4 regions of the Pseudoalteromonas sp. J2K-J599 genome follow, and region 2 is predicted to be linked to each of the others. Evidence: predicted binding sites of a transcription regulator. Region 2 holds the regulator's gene; each other region holds the start of a gene.

What was found. The regulator ArgR, encoded in region 2, controls arginine synthesis, uptake and breakdown. The targets are predictions, from matches to a motif close to ANTGAATANNTATTCANT.
Region 1: the regulator ArgR is predicted to act here: its motif matches at 1,540-1,557, upstream of gltB (glutamate synthase large subunit).
Region 3: the regulator ArgR is predicted to act here: its motif matches at 1,626-1,643, upstream of AC5NT5_RS01200 (aspartate aminotransferase family protein).
Region 4: the regulator ArgR is predicted to act here: its motif matches at 1,704-1,721, upstream of AC5NT5_RS18960 (arginase family protein).

Annotation. Positions count from the first base shown of each region.
Region 1 covers NZ_CM200271.1:2,280,476-2,284,342, reverse strand. The annotation lists gene AC5NT5_RS10290 (efflux RND transporter periplasmic adaptor subunit) at 1-961, opposite strand, end outside; gene gltB (glutamate synthase large subunit) at 1,659-3,867, shown strand, end outside.
Region 2 covers NZ_CM200271.1:3,297,165-3,301,031, forward strand. The annotation lists gene ispB (octaprenyl diphosphate synthase) at 1-536, shown strand, start outside; gene mdh (malate dehydrogenase) at 622-1,554, opposite strand; gene argR (transcriptional regulator ArgR) at 1,780-2,247, shown strand; gene AC5NT5_RS14865 (Dyp-type peroxidase) at 2,255-3,154, opposite strand; gene AC5NT5_RS14870 (ABC transporter ATP-binding protein) at 3,203-3,867, opposite strand, start outside.
Region 3 covers NZ_CM200271.1:260,234-264,100, forward strand. The annotation lists gene AC5NT5_RS01190 (anthranilate synthase component II) at 1-295, shown strand, start outside; gene AC5NT5_RS01195 (HDOD domain-containing protein) at 339-1,499, shown strand; gene AC5NT5_RS01200 (aspartate aminotransferase family protein) at 1,879-3,084, shown strand; gene astA (arginine N-succinyltransferase) at 3,170-3,867, shown strand, end outside.
Region 4 covers NZ_CM200272.1:476,335-480,201, forward strand. The annotation lists gene cdd (cytidine deaminase) at 1-463, shown strand, start outside; gene udp (uridine phosphorylase) at 554-1,309, opposite strand; gene AC5NT5_RS18960 (arginase family protein) at 1,764-2,873, shown strand; gene AC5NT5_RS18965 (transporter substrate-binding domain-containing protein) at 3,003-3,692, shown strand; gene paeA (polyamine export protein PaeA) at 3,840-3,867, shown strand, end outside.

The DNA.
Region 1 (3,867 bases), 1.0 Mb from region 2:
GTGCTGTTACTTCACGATTATTAACTTCTGGTGATATGGCGGATAAATTCCCCATCACTGTTTCATTGCCTAACTTAAGCTCTACTTCCATACCGAGTCCTAATTCGTTGGCGTAACTTTCAGGTACTTGAAGTTCCGCTTCGAAATTACTTAAGTCGACGAGAGTCATAAGAGGTTGGCTTTGCGTCACTGCGGCTTTTTGTTGCACTAATAGGTTACCCACGATCCCAGTAACGGTAGCCTTAATAGATAGGTTGCTTACTTTTCTGATTAAATCATCAACGATAAGTTGTTGGCGGGTCACATCACTTTTAGCGGCTTGTGACTCGAAGGCGAGCGTGTCTTTGGCAAGCAATACCTCTTGTTGTGCATGTTTATATGAGAGCTTTGCACGTGATAAATCATCAACTGCTTTTTCAAGATCAATTTGGCTAATTAAGTGCTTTTGAATTGATAACTGCGCCCGGCGATTTTCGCGCTCAGCGGCATTAAGCTCAACTTGTGCCATATCGAGTGTTTTATTTAAAGTGAGTGTTTGGCGTCTTGCTTGCAAATGCTGCCTTTGCTGCTCGCCTTGTAGTCTTTTAAGTACAGACTCCTGTTGCTTTAATTCGTTAGTTAACTCAGGGCTTTGCAGCAGGGCAAGTGTGTTGCCTTGCTTTACTGTATCGCCGGCCTTTACTTTTAAATCTATAAATCCACGTTCTGGACTGTAGATTTTAGGAGCATTAGCAGCAACAATTTTACCACTGGCGGCAATATCTCGAATGAGCGCTTTAACATGTACTTTTGCAACCTGTACTTTTGAGCGGCTAATAGAGCTTTTAGCGCTATGACTCGTTAAAAAAATATAAGCAATTGTAGAGGCTGCAATGAAAATAACCGCAGTGATGATCGCGTATTTTTTATAGTTTATAGGTGCCTTTACTTGTACGTCTTGTGCACTGGTATCTTTAATTATTTAATTCCCCCTACATTGCTTTTATGTATTTTTCGCACAGCAGTAATAAAGCTGCTGTGCAAATGGCGGCAATAGGAGAGAGCAAAAATAAGCTTAGAGTAAACATGGTAATTCCAATTAGCGATTATATGTAAAGCTATACGATTAATATGCCAACTATTATCACATTGATATTAAAGTGCTTTTTATTTTTTGTTCTTGAAAATGATGTCCGCGGACAGTTTTATGTCCGCATCGGACACCGCTTTAAATAAAAATTCACTATTAATGTACAAAAAAGGACATGAACTTTCATAACTATACTAATGAGCAGCAATAATCGGGGATGTTAAGCCATTAAAGTAATGAAATAGCATAAAACTATCTAAATGTTAACTGAATAGCCCTTCATGTGTTGAATACTTATTCACTTTTACCTGCCTTTACGTTTACGTAAGCTGCACCTTTGGGTGCTTGTGTTTTTTACAATATGTTAAACTTGACACCAGTGTCATGAAAAAATAGTGGTTAAAATAACGCTAAATGTTAAAAATAATGATAAAAAGAAATCTTGCTATGAAGTGAGAAATATTCAAGAATGTGAATATGTATTCAAAGTGCTATTGACTCTATTTAAGATAGAGGCTAGTTTTGTCCGTCTGTTAGCAAATCGTCGAGCAGTTCATCCACGCTAACAGTGCAGCAAGGGGAGGGGTCTATGTTATACGACTCAAAGTTAGAAAAAGAAAATTGTGGCTTTGGCTTAATAGCCCAAGTTAATGGTCAAGCTAGTCATAGGCTTATTCGTACTGCTATTACGGGGCTTGATCGCATGCAGCACCGTGGCGGTATATCTGCCGATGGTAAAACAGGTGATGGCTGTGGTTTATTATTACAAAAACCAGATAGCTTTTTCCGTGCAATTGCCAGTGAACATAATTGGCACTTAGGCAAAAACTACGCAGTGGGTATGATATTTTTAAATTCAGACCCTGTTTTAGCACAAGCTGCAAAACAAATACTTAGCGAAGAATTAGAAAAAGAAACGCTAAATATTTTAGGTTGGCGTGTTGTACCAACCGACCCATCTATGTTGGGTCCTATTGCTGTACAGCAATTACCAGGTTTTGAACAAATTTTTGTTAGCGCGCCAGAAGGTTGGCGTTCTAAAGACTTAGAGCGTCGCTTATATGTAGCACGCCGCCGCGCTGAAAAGCGCATTGTTGATGATGAAGCTTTCTATATCGCAAGTCTATCTGGTTTGGTAACTATCTATAAAGGCTTAATGATGCCTGCGGATTTACCTAATTTTTACCTAGATTTAGCTGATATTCGTATGACGAGTGCGATTTGTGTTTTCCATCAGCGCTTTTCTACTAATACTCAGCCGCGTTGGCCTTTAGCTCAACCTTTCCGCTATTTAGCACACAATGGTGAAATTAATACTATTGAAGGTAACCGCCAGTGGGCACGCGCACGTTCTTATAAGTTTGCGTCACCGCTTATTCCTGATTTACAAAGCGCAGCGCCGTTTGTAAACGAAACCGGTTCTGATTCATCAAGCCTAGATAATATGCTTGAGCTATTTTTAGCTGGCGGCATGGATTTATTCCGCGCTATGCGTATGCTCGTTCCGCCTGCATGGCAGAAAAACCGTGCAATGGACGACGATTTACGTGCATTTTACGACTTTAACTCTATGCATATGGAACCATGGGATGGCCCGGCAGGTATTGTTATGTCGGATGGTCGTTTTGCGGCGTGTAACCTTGACCGTAATGGACTTCGCCCAGCACGTTATGTAATTACACAAGATGGTTTTATTACGCTTGCATCAGAAGTGGGTATTTGGGATTACACTGCCGATGAAGTGGTTGAAAAAGGCCGTGTTGGTCCAGGTGAATTATTAGTTATTGATACTAAACTTGGCAAAATCTGGCACTCGGATGAAATCGATCAGGATTTAAAATCTCGCCATCCTTACAAGTCATGGCTTGAAGAAAACGTTAAACGTTTAGTTCCATTTGAAGAACTTACTGAGCAAGACGCTGGTAATCGCTCATTTGATGACGAAACGCTAGCTAAATATCAAAAAATGTTTGGTTATACCAACGAAGAGCTTGATAGCGTTATTCGTGTAATGGGTGAAAACGGCCAAGAAGCGACAGGCTCAATGGGTGATGACACGCCATTTGCTGTGCTTAGTGAAGGGCATCGTTCACTTTATGATTACTTCCGCCAAAAATTTGCGCAAGTAACAAATCCACCTATCGATCCACTACGTGAAAACCATGTAATGTCGCTTGCAACCTGTATTGGTAGTGAGCAAAACGTATTTAACGAAACAACGGGCCACGCTAAGCGCCTACAGTTTGATACACCAATTTTAATGTACGCAGATATGCAGCAGCTATTAAATGCTGATGAAGCGCACTACAGCTACTGTAAAATTGATATTACCTACACAGTTGAAGAGGGTTTAGAAAACGCGGTTACGCGTATTTGTGACCAAGCACAAGAAAAAGCAGCTGCGGGCTGTATCATGCTTATTTTAACTGACCGTAACTTTGATGAAATAAATTTACCAATTCCAGCAGCTATGGCTGTAGGTGCGGTACAAAAACGCTTAGTTGATAATAACTTGCGCTGTGAATCAAACATTATCATTGAAACTGGCAGCGTGCGAGATGCGCACCAGTTTGCTGTGCTATTAGGTTTTGGTGCTACGGCAATTTATCCATACCTTGCGTATGAATCGTTAGTTGCGATGAGCGACAGCAAAATTATTGATAAGTCGTATTGCGAAGTGACCCTTGCTTATCGTAAAGCCATTAATAAGGGCTTGTACAAAATTATGTCTAAAATGGGCATAAGTACGGTTGCGTCTTATCGTTGTTCAATGTTGTTTGAAGCGGTGGGGTTATCTG
Region 2 (3,867 bases):
AAGTATTGCAGCTGATGAACTGCAATGACCCAGATACGACTGAAGCCAGCTATATGCAGGTTATTTACTCTAAAACGGCTAAATTATTTGAAGCAGCTACAGGCCTTGCTGCCATTATCACAGAGCAAGACCAAGCGACACTTGATGCACTAAACCTATACGGTATGCATTTAGGTACTGCGTTTCAACTAGTAGATGACGTACTCGATTACAATGCAGATGCTGAGCAGCTAGGTAAAAACATTGGCGATGATTTAGCTGAAGGCAAACCAACCCTTCCGCTTATTTATGCTATGCAACATGGTAGCGAGCAGCAAACACAGCTTATTCGTGATGCAATAGAGCACAGTAATGGTATGGAGCATTTAGAGGAAATTTTAACTGCACTAAAACAAACTAATGCGCTTGAGTTTACAATGCAAAAAGCAGAGCTTGAGGCCGAAAAAGCCATTGCCTGTTTAGACTTTTTAGCTGAGTCTGACTATAAGCAAGCACTTATAAGCCTTGCCCGTATTGCGGTTGACCGCGACCACTAGTTTTAACTAGTTACACAGTGTGACATTAATTCTGAGCAATAAAAAAGCCTGCAAATGCAGGCTTTTTTGTTGCTTAAAGCGGCTATTACGCCATGAAATCAACACCTTCTTTGATGTCTTTTTTCAGAGTTTCAAGCATGTCATTTTTTGCTTTTGTTTCAAATGCGCTTAGTTCGCCGTAAGAAAGAATTTCTTCTACACCGTCTTTACCTAAACGTACTGGATGTGCAAAGTACTCTGCATCGCCATTTTCAACAGCAACGTAAGCGTAATCTACAACTTCTTCACCTTGTAGGCCTTTAACTAAAGACATACAAAAACGAGCTGCAGCAGCACCCATAGATAGCGTAGCTGAACCACCGCCTGCTTTAGCATTTACAACTTCAGTACCCGCATTTTGGATACGTGGAGTAAGTGCAGCAACTTCTTCATCAGTGAAAGAAACACCTTCAACTTGAGAAAGTAGAGGCAGAATAGTTGTGCCTGAGTGACCACCAATTACTGGTACTTTTACAGTTGCTACGTCTACGCCTTTAAGTTCAGCAACAAATGCTTCTGAACGAATAACGTCAAGCGTAGTAATACCGAATACGCGTTTAGCGTCGTAAGTACCTGCTTTTTTGAATACTTCAGCAACAATTGGAACTGTGCCATTTACTGGGTTAGTAATAATACCTACTAACGCTTTAGGACAGCTGGCAACAATGCCTTCTGCTAACGTTTTGATGATGCCAGCATTTACATTGAATAAATCAGCACGATCCATACCTGGTTTACGCGGCATACCCGCTGGGATAAGAACGATGTCAGAGCCTTCAAGCGCTTTATTTAAATCGTCTGCGCCAAAGCCTGCAACTTTAACATCTGTTGGGATGTGAGAAAGGTCAACCGCAACACCTGGTACTACTGGTGCAACATCATAAAGTGATAATTCAGAGCCAGCTGGTAAGCCTGTTTTTAATAATAAAGACAACGCTTGGCCGATACCGCCTGCAGCACCTAATACAGCAACTTTCATTGGAATTCTCCGTAATTTGAGGTAGGAAACATTTGTGGCTCTTAAGATAATGAAATTAGCGACTAAAAACAAATTTATCCTGTCTATTTCAAGTATATTTTCGACCATAGTCGTAAACTTATGTGATTTAACGCATCAAACTGGCAAGTTAACTAAACAACTGCTGCATAATTATTCATTTTTGTGTAGAATTTGCGGCATAAATAACAAAAACGAATAAAGACTATGCAACCACAAGATAAACAAGAAGCACTGGTAAAAGCATTTAAATCACTATTAAAAGAAGAAAATTTTGGCTCTCAAGGCGAAATAGTTGATGCGTTAAAAGATCAAGGTTTTGACAATATAAGCCAAAGTAAAGTATCACGCATGTTAAGTAAATTTGGCGCTGTACGCACACGTAATGCCAAACAAGAAATGGTTTACTGCTTACCTGCTGAAATGGGTGTACCTACGGCTAAAAGCCCATTACGCCAATTAGTAATCGACATTATGCACAACGAAATGATGATCATCATTCGTACCAGCCCAGGTGCTGCTCAGCTTATTGCACGTTTATTAGATTCATTAGGTAAAGCAGATGGCGTACTAGGAACAATTGCAGGCGACGATACTATTTTTATCGCTCCTGCTAAAATATCTGAAATAGATGTAACACTTGAACGTGTTCGCATTTTATTTGATACAGTTTAATAGCAAACTAAATTTGTTTTAAAAACCCTATTGAAGGTGCAAAGAAAGCAGATCCCATATCGGCTTGAGTAAAATCAAGCCAGTGGTCGTAGCAATCCCCTTCCCCTAAACGACTATTAAGTACTTTTTCAAATGCGGTGCCCGTACAAGCGCATGTAATTGATAACATTCCCTGCTCATACACGTCGCCATAAGGCATGCTTTGATTTAATAGTAGCGGTTGTCCGTGTTCGTCTTTTAGCTCACTTCGCGAAGCATGGCTGGTTTCGATCGCTGGGGTAATTAGCGTGTTATCAAGACGCGTACGTCCCATTATTTGCTCTTGCTCACTCAATGATAAATGCTGCCACATAGTTAAATCATGTTTATAACGCTGAACATGAATATAGCTCCCCTGATCTTCAAAGCTACCAGGGTTGCTGATTAAAGCCGTAGCGCGCTTTTTTCTTCCATGTGCGGTGTCGCCACCATAAATAAAACCGTTAAAATCACGACCATCTAAAAAGCGAAAATTCCGAATTTGCTCCACCAGCTCAACATCAGGGGCAAATAATTTTAAAATTTGCAGCGCAAATAAATGGTTAACATCTTCACGGTCAGAGCGAATTTGCACAAATAAATCGCACGGTTGTACGCTCATTTGGTGATCGCTATGGGTTATATTGGGAAAGCTCTGTAATTCGCTTGGAATGTATTCAGGGAGGATATGCGGCCAGTATTGCGCACCAATAGCAACCATACAAGAGAGCATTGATTCTGAAAATTGATCGCTAAACTCTTCTTCTATAGCGCTTACTTGTTTTAACTTTGCGCGAAGTGATTCGTCTTGACCATCAAACACATTAAAAAATAAGTGCAAACCGTGTAAGTTTGCTTCAGCACAAATCCCTGATTGCGCTTGCGCCATTGTTATTCCTTAGTTTTACAGATAAAAACACAGCGAATAACAAATTAATTACGATTCGAAAAAATTCACCGTGTGAGGTTTTATTTTTATTATAACCTGATCATTATTTTCAAATGACTGGCCATATTGTGCAGCAACTTCAATTTCTTGTTCATCAATAACAAGCGAATAAACATACGCCGAACCAATAAAGCGACGACTTATGATTGTAGCTCGCTTGCTGAATTTGTCACTTTGGTTATCTGCCACTAATTCTATTTGATGAGGGCGCACATATATAAGCCCTGCACTTACATTATGCTTACTCTCAACATAAGATTCGACTAAACCAAATGGTGTTTTATATTCAGTTGCGGTTAACACTTCTGCGCTTAAGTATATGCCCTGACCCAGAAACTCTGCAACCTCCTTTGAACACGGAGCTGCAAAAAGCTGCTCAGGCGTGCCTTGTTGCTCAATTTTACCGCGATGCATAATGGCAAGTGTATCTGAAAACGCAAACGCCTCTTCTTTTGAGTGTGTAACAAACACAGCAGATACTTGAGTTGCCTTAATAATTCGACGTATATCGGCAATTAATTCAAAGCGTACTTGTGTGTCGATGTTTGAAAAGGGCTCATCAAGGAGTAATAAACTAGGTTTATAAGCTAATGCACGAGCGATAGCGACGCGTTGCTGTTGGCCACCCGATAACTGGTGTGGAAACCTGTCAG
Region 3 (3,867 bases), 690 kb from region 2:
TAAAAAAGTAATGCACGGTAAAACATCACCCATAGTTCACACTAACAAAGGTGTGTTTAAAGGTTTAGCCAATCCGTTAACAGTGTGTCGTTATCATTCTTTAGTGGTTAAAGCACAAACTCTGCCTAAAGAGCTTGAAGTAACCGCATGGACTCAAACGGAGCAAGGCGAGTTTGACGAAATTATGGGGTTGTTACACAATGAACTTGCTATCGAAGGTGTGCAGTTTCATCCCGAAGCTATTTTAACTGCTCAAGGCTTAGAACTGCTTGATAACTTTTTAACTCGCTTCTAATGTTATAATACACATAGCATTTTATACTTTATTAATGGATGTCATGACTGAACTTGTAGCCCAGCAGCGTACTGCCAAAATACTAAGCCAACGAGCTCATGACTTATTGCTTGGGCACAGCTTTGCGCATCAGCAAATTGGTTTCATTCATACATTAGATATAGATTACGGCGAACCCATGAAGCAGCGTACCTTGCTTCAGGTTGAAGTGGCCGCACAGAATAAACGCCAGCAAAGTAGTACTGCACATCATAAGTACCGCGCTCAAGCGAGTGAACAGCTGCACAAAACAATTGAAACAGCTATATATAAGCAGCTCGAAGATATAGATGGCGTAATTCATAGCACCATAGGTATTGAAGATGGCATTGCCAATATACTCGATATATTAGCTGTAAAGTCAGCGTCGGTAGGGCGTTTAGAGCCACTGGTTAATGATATAAGCTGGTTGGGTAGGGAGTTAGTAACGCTCGTTAATTTACCTTACTATCGTAATCAACGTAGTAAAAACACGTCTGTAAAAGTAGATAAGCCATCGCTCGCCCTTCGTTATATTGGCCTTGATAACTTACAGCTAGTTATTCCTACATTTGCTGCCCGCCATTGGATGCCACATAGCACCGAACCATTTTCGTTATTAAAACGTCGTTTACGTGACAGTGCCATGGCAAACGCCATTGCTGCGCAAAAAATTGCACAAATTAATAATGTAAATGACGTTCATGCATTTACCCTTGGGATGCTTTTAGATGTAGGGCGAATTGCATTAGTGCGCTTGTACTTAAAAACGTTTGAGCAAATATGGCAACGTAAAGTACAGCTAGCCCGAAATGAAAACCAAAAAGATTTACACACCGCATTATTAGAGCTTCAGCCCGACCCGCTATTTTTAACTACTCTACTTAGCAATAAATCGATAGAAGTAAGCGCTAAGGTAATAGACAAAATGGCTTTTAAATATTTACCGTTTAAAGGGGTAATGCAGCAGCTAGTAAATGGGGTAGATAAGGGCGATACATTACTGCCATTAACAGAAGTAATGCTAAAGGCACGGTGCTATTCTCAATATCTTAATTTAAAAGAACATCAACTTATTGAACCTGATGAAGCTCTAAGCTGGTTTTCGCACTTTAAGTTCACTAAAACGGAACTAAAAACCCTCCAATCGAGTAATTTTACCAATTTAGCTATTCAAATTGACTAAAAATCTGAATTTTTTGTTAATTTTTTTGCGACTAACCATTCATTTTCATCTGATTGTTATATTACATATTTGCCGATTAAAGCGTGTGCGCCTCTGTACTCATGCGGTTAGTTGCCTAAAAATAAGCATAAATAGCTATGCAAATAGTTATTCACTATCTATGAAATAATATCTTTAGCCCTTTATTTTCAAGGGATACATGAAAGTTTTTAACGAGACAGATATCAGTAATTCTGAAATAATGTGCGTCTGAAAATTGAACCACAAAGCAATTTTGCGCAATTATCAGGTTACTGATCTTGCCTATAAAGTTGGTTACAAATATTAACCAAACACCTATTTTGATGTTTTGTGTTGCTCACAATTAAGAGGAAATAAAATGACAGTCAATCGCGAATTATTTGATCACGTAATGGTTCCTAACTACGCACCTTCAAGCGTAATTCCTGTTCGAGGCGAAGGCTCTCGCGTATGGGATCAACAAGGTCGAGAGTTTATCGACTTTGCTGGTGGTATTGCAGTTAACTGTCTTGGCCATTGCCACCCTGCATTAGTAGGCGCATTAAAAGAGCAAGGCGAAAAAATCTGGCATCTATCTAACGTAATGACCAATGAGCCGGCACTTCGCCTAGCTAAAAAAATGGTTGATGCGACATTTGCTGAAAAAGTTTACTTTGCCAACTCTGGCGCAGAAGCAAACGAAGCAGCACTTAAATTAGCGCGTCGTTTTGCACTTGATAAATTTGGCGCAGAAAAATCACAAATCATCGCGTTCAACAAAGGTTTCCACGGTCGTACATTCTTTACCGTAACTGTTGGCGGCCAAGCTGCATATTCAGATGGTTTTGGTCCTAAGCCTGGCGACATTGTACATTGCGATTACAATGACCTTGCTGCATTTGAAGCACTTATTAGCGACAAAACATGTGCCGTAATGATGGAACCTCTACAGGGTGAAGGCGGTATTGTTTCACCAACTGATGAGTTTGCTCAAGGTGTTCGCGATTTATGTACTAAACATAACGCACTGCTTATTTTTGATGAAGTTCAAACAGGTGTTGGCCGTACTGGCGATTTATACGCATACCAAGGCTTAAACGTAGTACCTGATATTTTAACTTCGGCTAAAGCACTTGGCGGCGGTTTTCCTATTGGCGCTATGATCACAACAACTGAAATTGCGCAGCACCTTAAAGTAGGCACACATGGTTCTACTTATGGCGGTAACCCGCTTGCGTGTGCTGTTGCAGAAGCTGCATTTGATACAGTAAATACCCCAGAAGTACTGGCTGGCGTAAAAGAAAAAGCAGCATTATTTAATGAACTACTTAGCGCGGTTAACGAAAAATACAACGTATTTAGCGAAATCCGTGGCCAAGGTTTATTAATTGGTGCAGTAGTGAACGAGCAATACAAAGGTCGTGCAAAAGAGTTTTTAGTGGCAGGCACTGAGCAAGGCCTTATGTCATTAGTTGCCGGTGCAGACGTAGTACGTTTCACTCCATCTTTAGTAATTCCTGAAGCGGACATTCGCGAAGGTATGGCACGCTTTGAAAAAGCAGTAGCAAGCGTAGTAAACGCATAAGCGACTTAAGCCAACCAATTAAGGGCAAGCACCGCTTGCCCTGCAATTCCTATTTACCGTTATTTATAAGGGAGCAAGCGGACTCATGATGATCCTTCGCCCAATCCAGCAAAATGATTACTCAGCATTACTGAAAATTGCCCATGAATCAGGGCATGGTTTTACGTCTTTGCCATTAAACGAAGAACTATTGCAAAAGAAAATAGACCATTCAGTAAGCTCTTTTGCTAAACAAACGTCACAACCCGGTGACGAAGGCTACCTGTTTGTTCTTGAAGATAGCGAAACCGGTGACGTTGTAGGAACATCTGCAATTGAAGCTGCGGTAGGGCTTGATGATGCATTTTATCATTATCACTTAAGTAAAGTGATTCACTCTTCGCGCACATTAGACGTATACAAAGCGGTTGATATTTTAACGCTATGTAACGACTACACAGGCGCTACAGAGCTTTGCACATTGTTTTTAAAAGATGGTTATCGTAAAAATTGTAACGGTAAGCTACTTTCAAAAGCGCGCTTTATGTTTATAAAACAGCACCAAGAGCGTTTTGCGCAAACAGTAATCGCAGAAATGCGCGGTGTGTCTGACGAAAACGGCAGCAGCCCTTTTTGGCAGTGGCTTGAAGAGCACTTTTTCTCAATGGATTTTCCAACAGCCGATTACCTAACAGGTATTGGCCAAAAAGTTTTCATTGCTGAACTAATGCCTAAATACCCAATTTACGTAAACTTGCTAAGTAAAGATGCGCAAGCCGTAATAGGTAAAGTACACGACAACAC
Region 4 (3,867 bases), on a different replicon from region 2:
GTTTGATATTTTACTTCCTGATCAGCAATTTAAACTTGCTGAATTACTGCCGCATTCATTTGGACCTACCGATTTAGGTAACGAATTTAGCTTATTTAACCCAAAACCACAGCAAGGTAATTTTAGCTTTGATGGCCTTGATGAAACCCTTGCGCGTTTTGCACTTAATGCTTACGTGCCTTACAGCCAAAACTTTAGCGCCGTAAAAATAAGTACATTTAGTGATGGTGACTTTTACGGAAGTTACGCCGAAAATGCAGCTTACAGTCCAAGTTTATCGCCACTACAAAGTGCACTAAGTCAGTTCTTTTTAGCTGGGCTTAGCTTTAACGAAAGTACGGTGAAGGGAATAACATTGCTCGAAACAGCGGGTCGTGAAAACCAGTCGCAAGTGGCAAAAGCTGTACTTGCCAGTTTTACGCATTTACCTGCACTTAAAGTAATTAGCGCACCACTTAAATAGTGGCTTGCATACAATAAAGCACAGCCAGAGCTGTGCTTTATTAAAGCGAGTCATTCTATCGAATTAACTCACTGACTGCTATAACCTGTATTAATCAAGTAATACTTTAGCTGCTTCTAATACTACTGCTACAGATTTACGCTCAATTTCACCGTGGTCTACATTTGGTATTTCTTGGCGAGTACGGTTAACAAGTACGCCTGCTACACATGCTGCTTGTAATCCAAGGGCTGCACACATAGTAAATAATGTTGCCGATTCCATTTCGTAGTTCATCACGCCCAATTTTTGCCACTCTTCGCAGCTACCTTGTAGTGATTTAGGAACGTAACCAGAGTGCGTATCGTAACGCTCTTGCCCTGGGTAGAATGTATCGCTTGATGCAGTAATACCAATATGAAAATCGATATTTAGGTTTTTACATGCTTGTACCATAGCTTGTGTTGCATAAAAGTCAGATACAGCAGGGTAGCTAAGTGGTGCAAAATGTTGGCTAGCTCCATCTAAACGTACAGACGCTTGGCTAATTAAAATTTCGCCTTCGTTAATGTGTGGCTGAATTGCACCGGTTGTACCAATACGTAAAAATTTACGCACGCCAAGTTGTGCTAATTCTTCTACTGCAATCGACGTAGATGGACCACCAATACCTGTAGAACATATAACCACAGAGTGGCCGTTTAATTGACCTAAATAAACATGAAACTCGCGAGTTTGAGCAAGGCAGGTTGGGTTGTCTAGGAATTGTGAAATACGTGCTGCACGATCTGGATCGCCTGGTACAATCGCAAGTTTTGCACCTTTAAGATCGTCAATACATAGTCCTAAGTGAAATACCTTTTCCATAGCTAAGCCTTTTATAATAATTTGTTGTCAATCTAGCATGATTGCTAGAAACGTTTATCAAGTACAGGACGATTGTCCGTTTTGTCTTAACTCTTCCAATAAAGCCTTAATAATTTTAAGGGCTAATTTGATTTATTCACCAACTATGAATATTCACTCAAGTACTTATATACGTAGCCTTGTTGCGCTGTTGACATGTTCAAGCAGACATAATAAGTATCACTCAAGCGCGTAACTACAATTAAAGTGATGATTACAAAGCTTTGCTAATATCAAACAAATTCAATGATTTAAGTTTGTAGTGAACACGTAATAGCTAACGTGTTTACTTATATTAAGCACTGACTTATTTAGCGAAGTGGCATTTATTTGAAGTTTAGGCACTTTTAGTAATTTTGCATAACTAATCAAAACTAATTAGCTACGTACAGAATAAAAACCGAAGGAGTTTATTATGAGCACACAATTTGAAGCATTTAAAAACAAAGTTGAGCACTGTTTGTGCGCACCGGGCGATGGTGTATACACAGTAAATACTGCAAAAGAGCGCAAAGCCGCACTACGTAATAAACTTTACGGACAAACTGAAAACGTTGATAACTTGTGGCGCGAGTCTTTAAACGAATTACCAAACTCACCACATAAAGCCGTTATGTTAGGTATTAGTTCAGACTGTGGCGGTGGGATATTACGCGGAGCAAACTGGGGGCCACTGTTTGTGCGCTCAGCTTTAATTGATCAGCAACCTCAGTGTCATTCGTTTGATTTAGGTGATGTACGTGTAATCCCACATTTACTTCATGACAAATACCTAAATGATGCAACCATTTCTAATTGCCAAAAAGCCTTATATGGTGATGAAGATAACGATTATTACGTAAGCCCGTTATCAATCACTGAAGATGTGTGCGACAGTTTTTACGCAACGTTTAAAGATAAAGGATTATTTGGTATTGGTGGCGATCACTCAATTAGTTACCCACTTACTAAAGCGTACTTAAAAGCAAAACGTGAGCAAGGTAAGCGCACGGCTATTATTCACTTTGACGCGCATACCGATTTACTTGTGGAGCGCTTAGGTATTGATTTATGTTTTGGCTCGTGGTGTACACATATTTTAGAATTTTTACCGGCGCCGCATCATTTAATACAATTTGGTATACGCTCAAGTGGCAAGCCTAAAGCGCATTGGGAAAATACTTTTGGTGTTAAACAGCACTGGGCACATGAAATCATTGAACGCGGCGCAGCAGCGGTTGCTGCCGACGCTATTGCACAGTTAAAAGCCGATAACGTTGATGAAATATACGTAAGCTTTGATATTGATGCACTTGATGCAGAGTTTGCATCTGCCACAGGTACGCCAGAGCATCACGGTTTAACGCCTCAGCATGCGCTTGATATTCTATCAGCCATTGCGGATGAGTTCCCGATTACGGGTGCAGATATGATGGAGATAGCGCCATTTACCGACAGCTCTTTAGTTGGTCAATCAAGCTCTGAGACGACACTTAGAGAAGGCGCTAAAATTTCAGCCTTTTTAATTAGTGCGATGAACAAGTAAGCTGCAGAAGCTATAAAGGCTAGCACTATCAGCGTATAAGTGTGCATTACATAACTAAAAACTAGCAGTTCACAAAGCCTCAGCTATATTTATTAAATACATATAATGAGTTGGTTGAGGCCTCGCTAGATGAAATTGTTGATCTTTTTATTGTTCATTAGCTGTATTAAAGTTAATGCAGCTGAAATTACAATAGTAACGGAAGTATTTCCGGACTTTCAGTACATTAATGAAGATAACAAACTCGTTGGCCGCTCTGTCGATAAAGTTCATAAAGCGCTAGAAGGTACAGGTATAAATTACACTATGTTGGCGCATAGTTGGGCCATATCCTACAATGCAGCGCTACGCGATAAAAACACCTGTATATTTTCGATTGTTCGATTACCTAATAGAGAAAGTAAGTTTAACTGGGTAGGTGAACTGGAAAGCTTTGACTCTGCCATTTATGGTCTAAAATCCAGAGGTATAAAGTTAAACACTCTCAATGATGCTAAAAAATACAAAATAGCAGTACTGCGTGATAACTTTAGTCATCATTATTTGCTTGAAAGGGGCTTTAGTGAAAGCAAGCATTTATTACTCATCGATAGCCTAGATAAAATAGATAAACTCATAAGCACTCGTCACCATATACTTGATTTTGTTATCCTCAACAAAAAGCAATTTAACTATCGAGTTAAAACAGAGCCTAAGCTTGAGTTACTAGAACCATTACTTGATTTAAATACAACTCAGTCTCCGTTATTTTTTGCCTGTAATATAAATATGGATCCGGCTTTAGTTTCTCAATTAAAAGTCGCCTTTAATAAAATTTAAGTACTTTAAACTCACTGTTTTACCTCTTAAATAATTGAAAATTAATAGTTTAAATATATTTCGTAAATATAAATTGCTGCGTTTAAAAAACCGATTATAATCCAGCTGCTTTTTGTTTAAAAAAGCGCTAACTTATTGGAGCGTTAAATGGGTGATTTAATCGGGATTAGCTTAT